Regions from separate parts of the Prosthecodimorpha staleyi genome, predicted to be linked through region 3. Evidence: predicted binding sites of a transcription regulator. Region 3 holds the regulator's gene; each other region holds the start of a gene.

Region 1 (4,903 bases), on a different contig from region 3:
GTACTGGCGGTGATCGCCTTCCACTGGCTGTTTCGCGGGCCAGTCCTCGGGGTGAGCGGGCCGGCCCGCTTTCCGGCGCTCGAGCAGATCGCCGTCTACGGCTATTTCGGGGTCGACCTGTTCTTCACCCTGTCGGGATTCGTCATCGCCTGGTCGGCCGAGGCGCGCGACGCGATCGGCTTCGCCCGGGCTCGCCTGCTCCGGCTCTGGCCGGCCTTCGCGGTCTCGGCCAGCCTGACGGCGGTCGTCCTGGCCTGGGCCGCTGATCCGGGCCTGCCGGTCACGGCCGCCCAATGGCTCGCCAACCTGACCTTCCTGCCGCATCTGTTCGGCCAGCGCTTCGTCGATTCGGCCTATTGGTCGATCGTCGTCGAACTCGTCTTCTACGGCTGGGTGTTCCTGGCGCTGGCGACCGGGCTGTGGCGACGGCGCCCGGCCCTGCTCGGCTGGGGCTGGCTCGCCCTCTCGGCGGTCAACCTGAAGCTCGGCAGCGTCGCCTACGACCGGCTGGTCCTGGCCAGCTTCGCCGGCGAATTCCTCGCCGGCATCCTGCTCTTCCGCCTCTGGTCGTCGGGACCGAGCGCGGGGCGTCTCGCCATGCTGGCCGCCGCCATGGCGGTGCAGGTCGCCCACGGCATGGTCAACGCGGCCGATCTGACGAGCCAGTACGGCGTCGTGCCGGATCCGCGCGTCGTCGCCCTGCTGCATCTGGCCATCTTCGCCCTGGTCGCGCTGGCCGTGCCGCTGCGCACCGGCGCGACGGCGGCGAGGCTTTTCCGGACGGCCGGTTTGATGACCTATCCGGCCTATCTGCTGCACCAGAATATCGGCACGGTCGCGCTCGCCCGGCTCGCGGCGGCCGGAATCGAACCCGGTATCGCGCTGTCGATGACGGGCGCCGCCCTCCTCGCCGCGTCCTGGCTGATCGCGACGCGGGTCGAACCGGTCGGACGGCGCCTGCTCGCGGCTCTGGTCGATCCGCTCGTGGCCCGGCTGCCGGGACGGCCGCCTTAAGAGACCTCCCCAGGGGGGTCACGCTAGGCGCCGCGGCGGCCGGGCGCGACGCATCTTACGCAGTTCTCCTCACGGGAACGTGACCGCTGGCCGGCTCGATTGTTGGCACGCAAACGGTTGCAACCGCCGTCCGGCTCGGCTATCAGCCGCGCCTTCCGATGGTCAGGGGGCCCGGCGCCGAAGCGCGCCGGTTGAACATCGGAGTTGGACTATGATCGGAAACTGGTTCCTGCGCTGCGCCGTGCTGTTCGCGCTCGCCGGCATGGGCCTCGGCATCCGGATGGGCATCGTGCACGATTTCACGCTGTCGCCCGTCCACGCCCACGTCAACCTGGTCGGGTTCACGACCCTTTTTCTGGCCGGCCTATTCTACCGGGTCGTGCCGAGCGCGTCCGGCTGGCTGGCCGGTCTGCATTTCACCCTCGCCCTGCCCGGAGCGGTGGCGCTGTCGGTCGGTATCGCCGGCAGCGTGACCGGCCAGGACTGGGGCGTGGCCGTTGCCATCGCCGGTTCGCTGCTGACGATCGGCGCGATGCTGGTCTTCGCCATCGCCGTGTTCCGGGCGACCGGTTCGAGCCGCGCCCAGACTCTGGACGCGATCGAGCCGGGCTATGCCGGCCGCTGAACGCATCACGGTCGTCGCCCCGGTCTGACGCCGGCCGGGGCGGTGCTCGTCGGATGCCCTGGACCGCCCGATGCGCGGTGAGAGCCTCCGGCGGCGGGCGATGCGGCCCTCGGCGCTGGCCATGCGGCACCCGTTGCGGCCATGCGGCCCCGTGGGAACGGGCCGGCCCGTCGCGAACATTCAGAGAACAAATGCTTCCGGTCCGGTTTCGCCCGTGCGACAATCATGGGCGATTCGTGATAGACCGCGCCGACGACATCATCGACCGAAAGCCCGAATGGCCAAGCCGCAGGATCTTTTCGCCAAGCTGCCCGAATCCGACCGGCCCGAAGCCAGCAGGCCCGTACCGGCGCCCCCGCCGCCCAAGCCCGTGCGGTCGGTGCCCGCCCGCGGCACCATGCCGGGCGAGGCGGATTACAACGCCTCGCATATCGAGGTTCTCGAAGGGCTGGAGCCGGTCCGGCGCCGTCCCGGCATGTATATCGGCGGCACGGACGAGAAGGCGCTGCATCACCTCTTCGCCGAGGTGATCGACAATTCGATGGACGAGGCCGTCGCCGGCCATGCCAGCTTCATCGAGGTGCGGCTGGAGGCCGACGGCACGCTGTCGGTGGCCGACAATGGCCGCGGCATCCCGGTCGACCCGCATCCGAAATACCCGGGCAAGTCGGCGCTCGAAGTCATCATGACCATGCTGCATTCCGGCGGCAAGTTCGACGGCAAGGCCTACGAGACCTCCGGCGGCCTGCACGGCGTCGGCGTCTCGGTGGTCAATGCGCTGTCCGAATGGCTGGAAGTGGAGATCGCCAAGAACCGGCGGCTCTACCGGCAGCGCTTCTCGCGCGGGCATCCGACGACCGCGCTGGAGGAACTGGGCGAGGTCATGAACCGGCGCGGCACCACGGTGCGGTTCCGGCCGGACCCGCAGATCTTCGGCGAGGGTGCGCGCTTCGATCCGGCCCGGCTGTTCCGCATGGCCCGGTCGAAGGCCTATCTGTTCGGCGGGGTGGAAATCCGCTGGTCCTGCGCGGCCGAACTGGTCCAGGGCCAGGACACGCCCGACAAGGCGGTGTTCCATTTCCCCGGCGGCCTCAAGGACTTCCTGGCCGAGCGGCTGAAGGACGAGCGGCTGGTCACCGACGACGTCTTCGCCGGCAAGACCGCCAAGACCTCCGGTCACGGCGCGGTCGAATGGGCGGTCGCCTGGTTCGCCGGCGACGGCTTCGTCTCTTCCTACTGCAACACCGTACCGACGCCGGAGGGCGGCACCCACGAGCAGGGCCTGCGCGTCGCCCTGCTGCGGGGCTTGCGCGCCTATGCGGATCTGGTCGGCAACAAGCGCGCCGCCATCCTGACCACCGACGACGTGATGACCACCGCCGGCGCGATGCTGTCGGTCTTCATCCGCGAGCCGGAATTCGTCGGCCAGACCAAGGACAAGCTGGCCACCGCCGAAGCGACCCGGATCGTCGATACGGCGATCAAGGATGCCTTCGACCATTGGCTCGGCGGCTCCAAGGTGCAGGCCGACCGGCTCCTGGAATGGTCGATCGAGCGCGCCGACGAGCGGCTGCGCCGGCGCCATGAAAAGGAGGTTCTGCGCAAGACCCCGATCCGCAAGCTGCGCCTGCCCGGCAAGCTGGCCGATTGCTCGGACACGGCCGCGCAGGGCTCGGAACTGTTCATCGTCGAAGGCGATTCGGCCGGCGGTTCGGCCAAGCAGGCGCGCGACCGGCGCAGCCAGGCAGTGCTGCCGCTGCGCGGCAAGATCCTCAACGTCGCCAACGCCACGCGCGACAAGCTCGGCGCCAACCAGCAACTGGCCGATCTGGTCCAGGCGCTCGGCTGCGGCGTCGGCAAGGCCTGGCGGCAGGAGGACCTGCGCTACGACAAGATCATCGTGATGACCGATGCCGATGTCGACGGCGCCCACATCGCCTCGCTGCTGATCACCTTCTTCTATCGCGAGATGCCGGACCTGATCCGCAAGGGTCATCTGTTCCTGGCCGTGCCGCCGCTCTACCGGCTGACGCACGGCTCCAAGACCATCTATGCCCGCGACGACGCCCACAAGGACGAGCTTCTGGCGACGGTCTACCGCAACAAGAAGCCGGAGGTCGGCCGCTTCAAGGGTCTCGGCGAGATGATGCCGTTCCAGTTGAAGGAAACCACCATGGACCCGAAGTCCCGCACGCTGCTGCGCGTGCAGGTGATCGAGGGCCAGGAGGATGCGACCCGGGATTCGGTCGAACGGCTGATGGGCAACAAGCCGGAGGCCCGCTTCGCCTTCATCACCGAGCGCGCCGCCTTCGCCAACGACATCGACCTCGACATCTGACGACCGGTCGCCCGGAAGCCGGGCCGACCGGGGCCGGGCGGACGGGGTTTCGAGAGGCGCGGATGCAGGATGTCCTGAGCCGCGCGGCTCGCATGGCGGCCAGCGGGGGAGCCGGGCCTGCCCGGCGGCATCAGAGCGAGAGGAGGTGGTTGTCCCACATCCAGCGGCCTGCATCGCTGCCGCCGAGCCGGGCGAGATCCCCGGCCGACGCCCGGGCGAGGCGCAGGCCGGAGGCGCCGCCGGAGAGCATGAACAGGCCCCGATCGGGAGCCGCCGCCAGCCCGCAGGCGTCGGTCAGGCGGCTCATGCCGAGGAAGCGCCGTCCCGGCACGTCCCAGTAGCCGACCGCCCCGCCCTTCGGGCTCGCCGCCGCCAGGATGCTGCCGGAGGCGTCGAAGGCGACCGAGCCGATATAGTTCTCGAACAGCATGTTGGCGTCTTCGGGCACCGGCAGCAGGTCCAGCCGCCCGGTCCGCGTCAGCACGCCGACCAGTTCGGGCGCCGCCTCGGCGTCGCCGGCAAATTGGCAGCCGAAGCCGACGGTGCCGTCCGGGGCGACCGCGATGTGGCGCAGACTGGACAGCCGGAAAGCCTCCGGCAGCTCAAAGGCGTCGGCCAGACTGCCGTCGCGCCGCAGCAATGCCAGGTTGGGGCGCATGGCGTCGAGATTGAGAATGTCGCGGCCGGTCTCCGGATGGGTGCGGATGCCGCCATTGGCGACCGCCACCAGATCACCGCCCGGCATCAGCGCCATGTCGTGCGGACCGACGCCGCGGCTCGGCACCTCGCCGAGGCGACGGAAGCCGTCGGCCGCATCGTAGAGACCGACCAGGCCGTCGCCGCCCCGCGTGTCGTTCTCGGTCGCCATCATCATCCGGCCGTCGGGCGAGAACACGCCGTGGCCGTAGAAGTGGCGTTCCGGCGCG
Region 2 (4,903 bases), on a different contig from region 3:
GCCCGCGCATCCGGGAACTGGCCTCGGTGCGGCTGAAGGAGCGCGCCCGCTGCCTCGGCGCGGCGTTTCGGGTCGCCTATATCCTCTCGGCCGCGATGCCTGGCGTCATCCCGCTGGTCGGTGTCGCGGCCCGCGGCAGCACGCTCGTCATGACCCTGCCGCGCGATCTCGCCGAACTCGATGGCGAGGTGCTGCAGCGCCGCCTGCGCCAACTGGCCAAGCTCGGTGGACTGGACGCTGCCGTCGAAGTCGTCGCCTGAGCCGCGCCGGAGGTCTGACCCCATGACCCGCGAGGTCCAGCAGCGGCCGCCTGCGGTCGTCCGCGTCGCCGATCTGGTCGCACGCGGGCTTGTTGCGCCGGAAGCGGCGCCGGCCGTCGAGCGGGTGACGCAGGAATTCTCCCTGCGGATCACCGCCGAGATGGCCGCAGCCATCGATCCGGCCGATCCTTCCGATCCGATCGCCCGCCAATTCGTGCCCGGGACGGCGGAACTCGATATCGCGCCGGACGAGGTTGCCGATCCGATCGGCGACGGTGCGCATGAAATCGCACCCGGACTGATCCGCCGCTATCCGGACCGGGCGCTCCTGAAGCCGACCCATCTGTGCCAAGTCTATTGCCGCTTCTGCTTCCGGCGCGAGACGGTCGGCGGCGATCCGGGCCTCGGCGAGGCCGAGCTTGCAGCCGCACTCGACCGCATCCGTGCAGAGGCGGGCCTGTTCGAAGTGATCCTGTCGGGCGGTGATCCGCTGGTCCTGTCGGACCGGCGGATCGGCCGGATCCTTGATGCGCTCGACGCCATCGATCATGTCGGCGTGGTCCGCTTCCATACCCGCATACCGATCGTCGACCCGGCCCGAATCACGCCGGCCTTGCTGAACCTGCTCGACCGACGAGCTGCGATCTGGTTCGTGCTGCACGTCAACCATGCCTCAGAACTGACGGAAAACGCGAAGAAATCGATCCGCGCCTTGAGCAGGGCGGGGGTCCCGCTGCTCGCCCAGACCGTCCTGCTCAAGGGCATCAACGACGACGCCGCGATCCTGGAGGATCTGTTCCGGTCTCTGGTCGCGCTTCGGGTGAAACCCTACTACCTGCACCATCTCGACCGCGCACGCGGTACCGGCCATTTCCGGACTTCCCTCGCCGAGGGCCGGTCGCTGATGCGCACCCTGCGCGGCCGTCTGACCGGGATCGCCCAGCCGACCTACATGCTCGACATCCCGGGCGGATACGGAAAGGTGCCGGTCGGTCCGGACTACGTGGCATCAGCCGGGCCCGGGCTCTATCGGGTGACCGATCCGCATGGGGCGACGCATGACTATCGTGACGGCTCGGACGGCGTGCCGGACTGAGGCGGTGCCTATCGGTCGCGGCCGCGCCGGTCGATGCCGAAGATGAGGCCGAGTTCGACCGCCTCGCCGCCGAACCGGGCGCGAACCGCGTCCATCGCGCGTTCCGCCTTGGCGCGCCGACCCGCCCCCTCGTCGACCAGGTCGGCCGGATCGCAGGCCTCGGCGGGCACCAGATCGGCGACGCCGATACCGATGAGCCGGAAGGCACGGCCGTCGCATTCGCGCTCGACCAGGTCCCGGCCGGCACGGAAGATGCGGTCGGCCAATTGGCTGGGATCGGATAGCTTCCGGTTGCGGGTGACGGTCTTGAAATCCTGCGTCTTCAGCTTGACGGTGACGGTGCGTCCGCCGATTCCGGCCTTCTTCAGCCGCGCCGAGACCTTTTCGGAGAGCCGGCGCAGGATCGGCTCCAGGCGCGCGAAGGCGGCGATGTCGTCGTCGAAGGTGACCTCGGCGGAAACGCTCTTGGCCTCACGGTCGGGCGTGACGCGGCGATCGTCTTCGCCGCGCGACAGGCGCGCAAGGCGCTGGCCCATGACGCCGTAGCGCTTCATCAGGGCGGTCTCGTCCATGGACTGCAATTGACCGATCCGGCGGATGCCGTCGCGTTCGAGTTCGGCGGCGAGCGCCTTGCCGACGCCCCAGATCAGCGTGACCGGTTGGGCAGCCAGGAAGGTGCGCGCCTCGACGGCGCCGATCACCGAGAAGCCGCGCGGCTTCTCGAAGTCGGAGGCGATCTTGGCCAGGAACTTGTTCGGCGCGAGACCAACCGAAATGGAGATGCCGATTTCGTCTTCGACCCGCTTCGCGAAGCGGGCGAGGGTCAGGGCCGGGGCGGCGTGGTGCAGGCGATCGGTGCCCGAGAGATCCAGGAAAGCCTCGTCGATCGAGACCGGTTCGACCAGCGGCGTCAGTTCCAGCATCAGCTGCCGGACCTGGCGGCCGACCTTGACGTATTTCTCCATGTTCGGCTTGATCACAACGGCCTGCGGGCAGGCCGCCAATGCCTTGAACATCGGCATGGCCGAGCGGACGCCGTGGATGCGGGCCAGATAGCACGCCGTCGAGACGACGCCGCGCTTGCCGCCACCCACAATCACCGGTACATCCCGCAAGGATGGATCGTCGCGTTTTTCGATCGAAGCGTAGAAGGCGTCGCAATCGACATGGGCAATCGAAAGCCGATCCAGTTCAGGATGGGCGACAAGGCGGGGACTGCCGCAGGATGCGCAGCGCCACGCTCCCGGCCGCGAAGGGACCAGGCAGTCACGACAGAAGCCCTCAACCCCTGAGTTCTGGGTAGGGAGCACGCTTCTCGTTCCTGTTTCGTTTCTGCGTCGATGCAATATACTCTTTCCGCGTCCGCCGGCCAGTGGCATCCGGCGTGCGTCCGGGGCGCCGGCGGCGCCGGTCAGTTCGAGGAGGGTCCGGTGACGCATTTCACGGTCGCCGTCGTGATCGATCACGATCCTGACAGCCCCGAGGGGCGTGCGGACCTTGCCGCGACGCTGCAACCCTTCCACGACTTCAAGCGCACCGGGATCAACGACGCCTATGTGCGGGATGTCGATGCGATGGATCGGGTCGTCGAACGCCTCGGCGAATGGCCGGGCGGTGATCTCAGAGGGGTGGCCATGTCCTTCGGATGGGGCTACCTAAACGATTCGGATGCGATCGATATCCAGGGACCGCACCGCTTCGGCCATCTCCTGGTGTTGAATGGCTTGGCAGCGCGTGCGATCGACCGCACCAATCCCAACGGGCGCTGGCTCGGCTGGTCGCTCGGCGGCGGCAGGCCGTTCCTGTGTCGCGACCGTGTGCTTCCCCATGACTATGCCCGGCTCGGCGATATCGACTGGCGGACCATGCGGAGGCTGGCGCGCGACCGCAGGCGGGTCCGGCTCGCCGAGGTCAGTCAGGCCGCCGGAATCCCGCTGAGCGACGCCGACGCGGTGCATCGCCGGGTGGGGGAATGGCTCGAGGTCTGGCGTCAGATGCCCGAGCCGCGGCCCTATGGCCGGGAATTTTCAGCCTGGCTGCGCCAGCAGGCCGGTGGCGCCGCCGCCCGCTGGCACGCGGCCGCCCCGGTCCTGCCGGCAACCGGGCCGGGCGAGCGGCTGGAGGACTGGGTCGCCTGGGCGCCGGGCTTCGGCGCCACGGCCGTGGTGGTCGACGGCCGGTGGCACGAGAACGGCCCGGCCGGATCAGGCGATCCCGCGGATGGCGCAACCATCTCCTGGGCCGCGTGGGACCGGCAGATCATGGATCTGATCGACACCCAGCGCCGACGCCACCCGCAGGCCTGGCTGGCCATGGTCGACTGTCATTGCTGAGCGTGCGCCGAGATCACGCCGGCAATGTAAGCTTCGACTTCGGCCCAGCGATTGGCGCGCAGGTTCATGCCCGGGATTTCCCGTGCCATGGCGAAGAAGCGCGGATCGGCCACGAACTGGATTACATGGGCTTCCGGCAGGGTCTCGCGCACCGAAACAAGATTCGAGGGCGAATCGTCAAGGAAGAACACCGGCCCCTCGGCACGTGCCGCGAGGCGGGCCATGGCCGGCCCCTTCGGTCCGTCATTGGTCAGCACAGGATAGGGCAGACCGCGTGCGGTCAGCGATATGCGGCGGGTTTCCCGGTGCTTGTGCGGAGCGTTGGTCAGCAGGACGACGTCGGCCCGCTCGGCCAATCGGCCGAGAACCTCGACGGCGTCCTCGACCACCTCCTGGTGGGCGATCTCGTCGTCGAAGAAGCCGAACAGGAGACGGCGGACATCGTCCTGCCCGGCGGCCTCGTCGGTGGCGCCATGACGGATGTTTCCGGTCAAACCGTAGCTGACGGCATCCAGCCGGAAGCCGGAGCGCTCCAGATAGCGCTCGAAATGGCGCACGAAATAGACGGCCACTTCATCGACATCGGACACGACCAGAGGGCGACCACCATAGGGCAGGGCGTCGATGGCGGAGAGGATATCGAGGCTGTGCGGATCGAGGGTCATTCCGGATGGGGTCCCGACAGTCGGTGATGAGCTGCGGCAACCATCAGGGGACGGAGCCGTCGGTTCTCGGTGAATTCCAGCAGGAGCGATTCGTCGTTCATGAGGAAATCGAGTATGCCTGCCAGGAAGCCCGGATCGGAGGCGGCAACGCGCAGCGTTTCCGGCCCGATCCCGCTCTCGGCCAGGAAGCGGCCGAGATGCTCGGGTCGTTCGGCCAGAAAACCGAGTGCCGCGATCGCGATCCCCTCGGCCTCGTCATGGTTCATATGATCCCGTCGCTGCTCACGTCGCACGGAGCGAACCTCCGGTTTGCCAATGCGAAACGAATTATCACTAAAATCGAGCGCTGGGCAGAGATTGCGTTTGTGCAGAGTAGAGAGAGACAGAATGGCGAAGACCGTGCTGATCGTCGAGGACAACGAGTTGAACATGAAACTGTTCAACGATCTCCTCGAAGCCCACGGCTACCGGACGCTGCAGACCCGCAACGGCCTGGATGCCATGGATATCGCCCGGTCGCACCGGCCGGATCTGATCCTGATGGATATC
Region 3 (4,903 bases):
CGGGGGCGATCGCGGCGGCGCTGACGGTCGGCGAGACCCGGGCCATCCCGGCCGAGGCGAACGAGGCGCTGCGCGCCTCCGGGCTGACCCACATCATCTCGATCTCCGGTCTGCACATGACCCTGGTCGGCGGCGGCGTCTTTGCGGCGGTGCGCTATGGGCTCGCCCTGGTGCCGGTCATCGCGCTGCGCCGGCCGGTCAAGAAATGGGCCGCGGTCGCCGCCTTCGCGGCCGTGACCTTCTATCTGCTGCTGTCCGGCGGCGGGGTCGCGACCGAACGCTCCTGGGTGATGTTCGTGGTCGGACTGGTCGCGATCCTGGCCGACCGGCCGGTGGTCAGCCAGCGCAACGTCGCCTTCGCGGCGCTCGCGCTGATGGCGATCGAGCCCCATACTGTGGTCGAGCCGAGCTTCCTGATGTCCTTTCTGGCGGTTCTGGCGCTGGTCTCGGCGTGGCGCGGCCTCAGCGCCCGGCCGCCCGACCCGGCCTCTGCCGAGGCGTCCGGGATCGTTGCGGAACTGGTCCGGCGCGGCTTCGGCCATGTCATCGGCATGGCGGCGGCCTCCTTCGTGGCGGGTCTGGCGACCGCACCCGTCGTGGCGGCCGAGTTCCACCGGGCGGCACCCTACGGCATGATCGCCAATATGATCGTGTTGCCGATCGTCGGTACCGTGATCATGCCCTTCGCCTGCCTCGCCATGCTGGCCATCCCGTTCGGTCTCGAAATCGTGCCGCTGACCGTGATGGGCTGGGGCATCGACGCGATGCTGGCGGTCGCCCGCATGGTCTCGGCCTGGCCGGGCGGGCAGGGGCTGATCGGGCGCATCCATCCGGCAAGCCTGCCGCTGGCGATCGCCGGCATCCTCTGGTTCTGTCTCTGGACGACGCCGCTGCGCCGTCTCGGCCTCGTGGCGCTGGCGGCGGCCCTGGCGGTCGCCCCCTTCGCGGCGCGGCCGGATATCCTGGTCGGCCAGGGCGGTGCGCCGATCGCGGTTCGGGCGGCCGACGGACGGCTGGCGATCCTCGACGCTCGCGCGAACCGCTTCACCACCGCGACCTGGCTCGCCGCTGGTGCCGACCCGCGCAGCCCCACCGCCGCCCGCGACCTTGCCGGGGACTGGCGCTGCGACCCGCTCGGCTGCGCCTTCCGGGACGGGCATCCCGGCCGTGCGCCGCGGATCCTGGCCCTGGTGCGCGACCCGCGCGCCTTCGAGGAGGACTGCCGGCTGGCCGCCATCGTGGTGACCACGCTCGACGCCCCGCCGGGCTGCGCGGCGAGCGCCGTCGTCATCGACCGCAAGACGCTGGCCCGTACCGGCGCGCTGACGCTCGACTGGCCCCGGCCGCCCGCGTCGACCGGACATCGCCCGTCCTCCGAAGCCGAACCGGGCGATCGCGGCGACCAGTACGACCATCAGCCTGCCTCCGCCCTGGAGCCCGCAGGTCCGACCCCGCCGCAGGCCACGATCACCGCCAGCTTGCCCGCCGGCCGACGCCCCTGGCACGCAGCCGGCCCGTAGTCGTGCAGTCTCCGACCGCGCTGGGACAGTCCGCGCCGGCCCATGACGCCACGCCCAACGCCCCCACCGTACGGCCAGCCATCCAGGGACCCCGGACATCGGACCCCGGATCTCAGCTCGACCGGCACCAGGACCGCTCCGGCCACCGGGCCCGAGCGCCGCGCCGCTCAGTAGCGGCGGATCAGGCCGACCAGCTTGCCTTGGATCTTGACCCGGTCGGGGCCGAAGATGCGGGTCTCGTAGGCCGGATTGGCGGCTTCCAGCGCGACCGAGGCGCCGCGCTTGCGCAGCCGCTTCAGCGTCGCCTCCTCTTCGTCGACCAGCGCGACGACGATGTCGCCGGTATCGGCATTCTCCGAGCGCTTGATCACCACCGTGTCGCCGTCGAGGATGCCGGCCTCGATCATGGAATCGCCGCGCACTTCAAGCGCGAAATGGTCGCCGGACGAGATCAGGTCGAGAGGCACCGGGATCGCGTGGCTGTAGGTCTGGATGGCGGCGATCGGCGTGCCGGCGGCGATCCGGCCCATGACCGGCACCGAGACGACCTGCGCCTTCTCTTCCGCCGGCCCCACCGGCTTCATCTTGCCGAGGCTGCCCTCGATCACCGAGGGGGCGAAGCCCTTGGCGTTGCGGGCGCTGGCAAGGCCCGGCACGACCGAATCCGGCAGCCGGACGACTTCCAGCGCGCGCGCCCGATTGGGCAGGCGCCGGATGAAGCCGCGCTCCTCAAGGGCCGTGATCAGGCGATGGATGCCCGATTTCGAGCGCAGGTCGAGCGCATCCTTCATCTCGTCGAAGGAGGGCGGGACGCCGGCTTCCTTCAGCCGCTCGTGTATGAACATGAGGAGCTCGAATTGCTTCCGCGTCAGCATCGATCGCCGCCTTCGGTTTCGTTTCCAGGTTTCGTGCCCTTCGGATCCGACCGCCGGCCCTCGGCAGCATCGCGGCGGCGAAGACGATCGATCGACCGTCACGACTGCCCGAACACTCTGATGGACCGGTACAAATCACGAACTAAAGCTACACGTTCCCTCGATGTTCTACAAGTGTTAATTTTTCGATAAAAACGGAACACGAACGAAAGAGACACGCATCGAAACGAAACCGTGATGGTCGAAATCGCTCATGTGCGGTCCCGAATCCCGCCGGGCCGGCATGCCCGCCCTCGCGCCCGGCCGGTGGTTCGGCATGGTGGCGCCGTTCGGCGCAAAACCGGCGCGGCCGGACGCGAACCGGCGCGAACCGGGATCGGCGCGTTGCCGGTCTGCCGCCGGGATGCCCGGCGAACCGATCGAATTGTTTAGCCGGCTCTCGGTTGGTCGCGCGGCGGCCGGCCTGCTCAGAAGCGGATGATTCGGCAGGCATCGCCGGCCGCCGCCGCTTCGGCGCCGGGCGCGCGCACGACCAGGCAATCGGCACGGGTGAGCCGGCTCAGCATCGAGGAATCCTGCAGGTCGACCGGCCGGACATGCGGCGGCACAGTGCCGCCGGGCTCGAAGGTCGCGCGCAGGTAGTCCTGCCGGCTGTCGTTCGCCGGCAGTGGCGCGGCCAGCACGGCGGGTTCCTCGGTTTCGATCGCCGGCGCGAGGCCGAGCAGTGCCTTGAGCAGCGGCTTCAGGAACAGGAGCGCGCAGACGAGGCCTGAGACCGGGTTGCCGGGCAGGCCGAGCACGCGCATCGGCCCGAGCGTGCCGAACATCAGCGGCTTGCCGGGCCGCATGGCGATCTTCCAGAAGCCGAGATCCATGCCGGCGCCGCCGAGCGTCTTCTGGACCAGGTCGAGATCGCCGACCGAGGCGCCGCCGAGCGTGACCAGGATGTCGGCCTCCGCGGCCAGTGCCGCGCCGATCTTCTCGGCGATCGCCGCCTCGGTGTCGGCGGCTATGCCGAGATCGATGCCGAGGCCGCCCTGGGCTTCGACCATGGCCAGCACGCCGAAGGCGTTGGAGGCGACGATCTGGTCGGGTCCCGGCATGGCGCCGGGCGGGACCAGTTCGTCGCCGGTCGCCAGCACCGCGACCCGGGGGCGGCGGCGCACCGGCAGCACCGGATGGTTCATGGCGGCGGCGAGCGAGACGGTCCGCCAGTCGAGCCGCGTACCGGCCGGGATGAGCACGTCGCCGGCACGAAAGTCGAGCCCGACGGCACGGATATGGCGGCCGGTCGCGACCGGCTCGACGACCTCGATCTCGCGCTCGGCGACGACCCGCGCATTCTCCTGGATCAGGATGGTGTCGGCGCCCTCCGGCACGGGCGCGCCGGTGAAGATCCGCACGCACTGGCCGGGTCCGAGCCGGCCCTCGAAGGCGCGTCCGGCCGGCGCGGTTCCGATGACGGCGAGGCGGCAGCCGGCGACGGCGTCTTCGGCCCGCAGCGCGTAGCCGTCCATGGCCGAGGCCGCAAAGGGCGGCTGGGTGCGGGTGGCGGCGAGGCCGGCGGCGAGGACCCGGCCCGCCGCCGCGGCGAGCGCGACCGTCTCGCCGCCGAGCGGTTCCACCCCGGCGAGCAGCCGCGCCCGGGCGGCCTCCACCGACAGCAATCCTCCGGCCATGCCTGCGTTCTCCCCGTCGTGCCTGCGTCGCGCTGCCCGGTCAGGCGGCCTGCCAGGGGCCCGACTTGCCGCCCGACTTCTCCAGAAGCCGGATGCCCCCGATCACCATGCCGCGGTCGACCGCCTTGGCCATATCGTAGACCGTCAGGCAGGCGACCGAGACTGCCGTCAGCGCCTCCATCTCGACGCCCGTCTGCCCGGAGACCCGTGCGGTCGCCGTGATCCTGAGGCCGGGCAGCGCCTCGTCGGCCTCGATCTCCACGGCCACCTTGGTCAGCAGCAGCGGATGGCAGAGCGGGATCAGCTCGTGCGTGCGCTTGGCCGCCATGATGCCGGCGATGCGCGCGGTCGCGATCACGTCGCCCTTCTTGGCGAGGCCCTGGCGGATCAGCGCCAGCGTCTCGGGCAGCATGGTCACATGGCCTTCGGCGACGGCCGTGCGCTGGGTCACGCTCTTGTCGCCGACATCGACCATGTGGGCAGCGCCGGTATCGTCGAGATGGGTGAGCCGGGCGGTCAAGGGGCGCTCCTCCGGGGCGGCTGCGTCGGGATTCGGGGACACTAGTCCGCGGCCGGGGCGGGGGAAAGAGCATTGCCGCGCGGCCGGCCCGGCCGCCGGGTGCTGCGGTCGCCGGCCGGCGATGCGCCGGAGCCGCGACCGGCCTCCGCGGTCGGCTCCCGGGGCAGGCGCGCGGGGTGGGCGCGCGGGGCGGGGATTGCGCCTGGCCGCGGGGCGGATAGGCTCCGCACCAACAACCAGCAAGAGGGAGCGAACCGGCATGGAGCGGGATGGGGCGGCGGCGGCGGAGACCGTCTGGGCGGCCTGGCA

Evidence for each region. The regulator LexA, encoded in region 3, represses DNA repair genes until DNA is damaged. The targets are predictions, from matches to a motif close to TGTTCNNNNTGTGTTCNG.
Region 1: the regulator LexA is predicted to act here: its motif matches at 1,812-1,829, upstream of parE (DNA topoisomerase IV subunit B).
Region 2: the regulator LexA is predicted to act here: its motif matches at 2,673-2,690, upstream of KL771_RS22540 (DNA polymerase IV).

What each region holds. Positions count from the first base shown of each region.
Region 1 covers NZ_JAHHZF010000014.1:85,009-89,911, reverse strand. Annotated here, with positions in the region: gene KL771_RS24310 (acyltransferase family protein) at 1-1,014, shown strand, start outside; gene KL771_RS24305 (hypothetical protein) at 1,226-1,639, shown strand; gene parE (DNA topoisomerase IV subunit B) at 1,917-3,977, shown strand; gene KL771_RS24295 (DUF1513 domain-containing protein) at 4,108-4,903, opposite strand, start outside.
Region 2 covers NZ_JAHHZF010000012.1:158,614-163,516, reverse strand. Annotated here, with positions in the region: gene KL771_RS22550 (Ppx/GppA family phosphatase) at 1-260, shown strand, start outside; gene KL771_RS22545 (lysine-2,3-aminomutase-like protein) at 283-1,356, shown strand; gene KL771_RS22540 (DNA polymerase IV) at 1,365-2,666, opposite strand; gene KL771_RS22535 (hypothetical protein) at 2,811-3,689, shown strand; gene KL771_RS22530 (hypothetical protein) at 3,680-4,354, opposite strand; gene KL771_RS22525 (DUF3572 domain-containing protein) at 4,351-4,620, opposite strand; gene KL771_RS22520 (response regulator) at 4,742-4,903, shown strand, end outside.
Region 3 covers NZ_JAHHZF010000001.1:592,514-597,416, reverse strand. Annotated here, with positions in the region: gene KL771_RS02610 (ComEC/Rec2 family competence protein) at 1-1,520, shown strand, start outside; gene lexA (transcriptional repressor LexA) at 1,688-2,395, opposite strand; gene KL771_RS02600 (molybdopterin molybdotransferase MoeA) at 2,863-4,074, opposite strand; gene moaC (cyclic pyranopterin monophosphate synthase MoaC) at 4,115-4,594, opposite strand; gene KL771_RS02590 (2-keto-4-pentenoate hydratase) at 4,854-4,903, shown strand, end outside.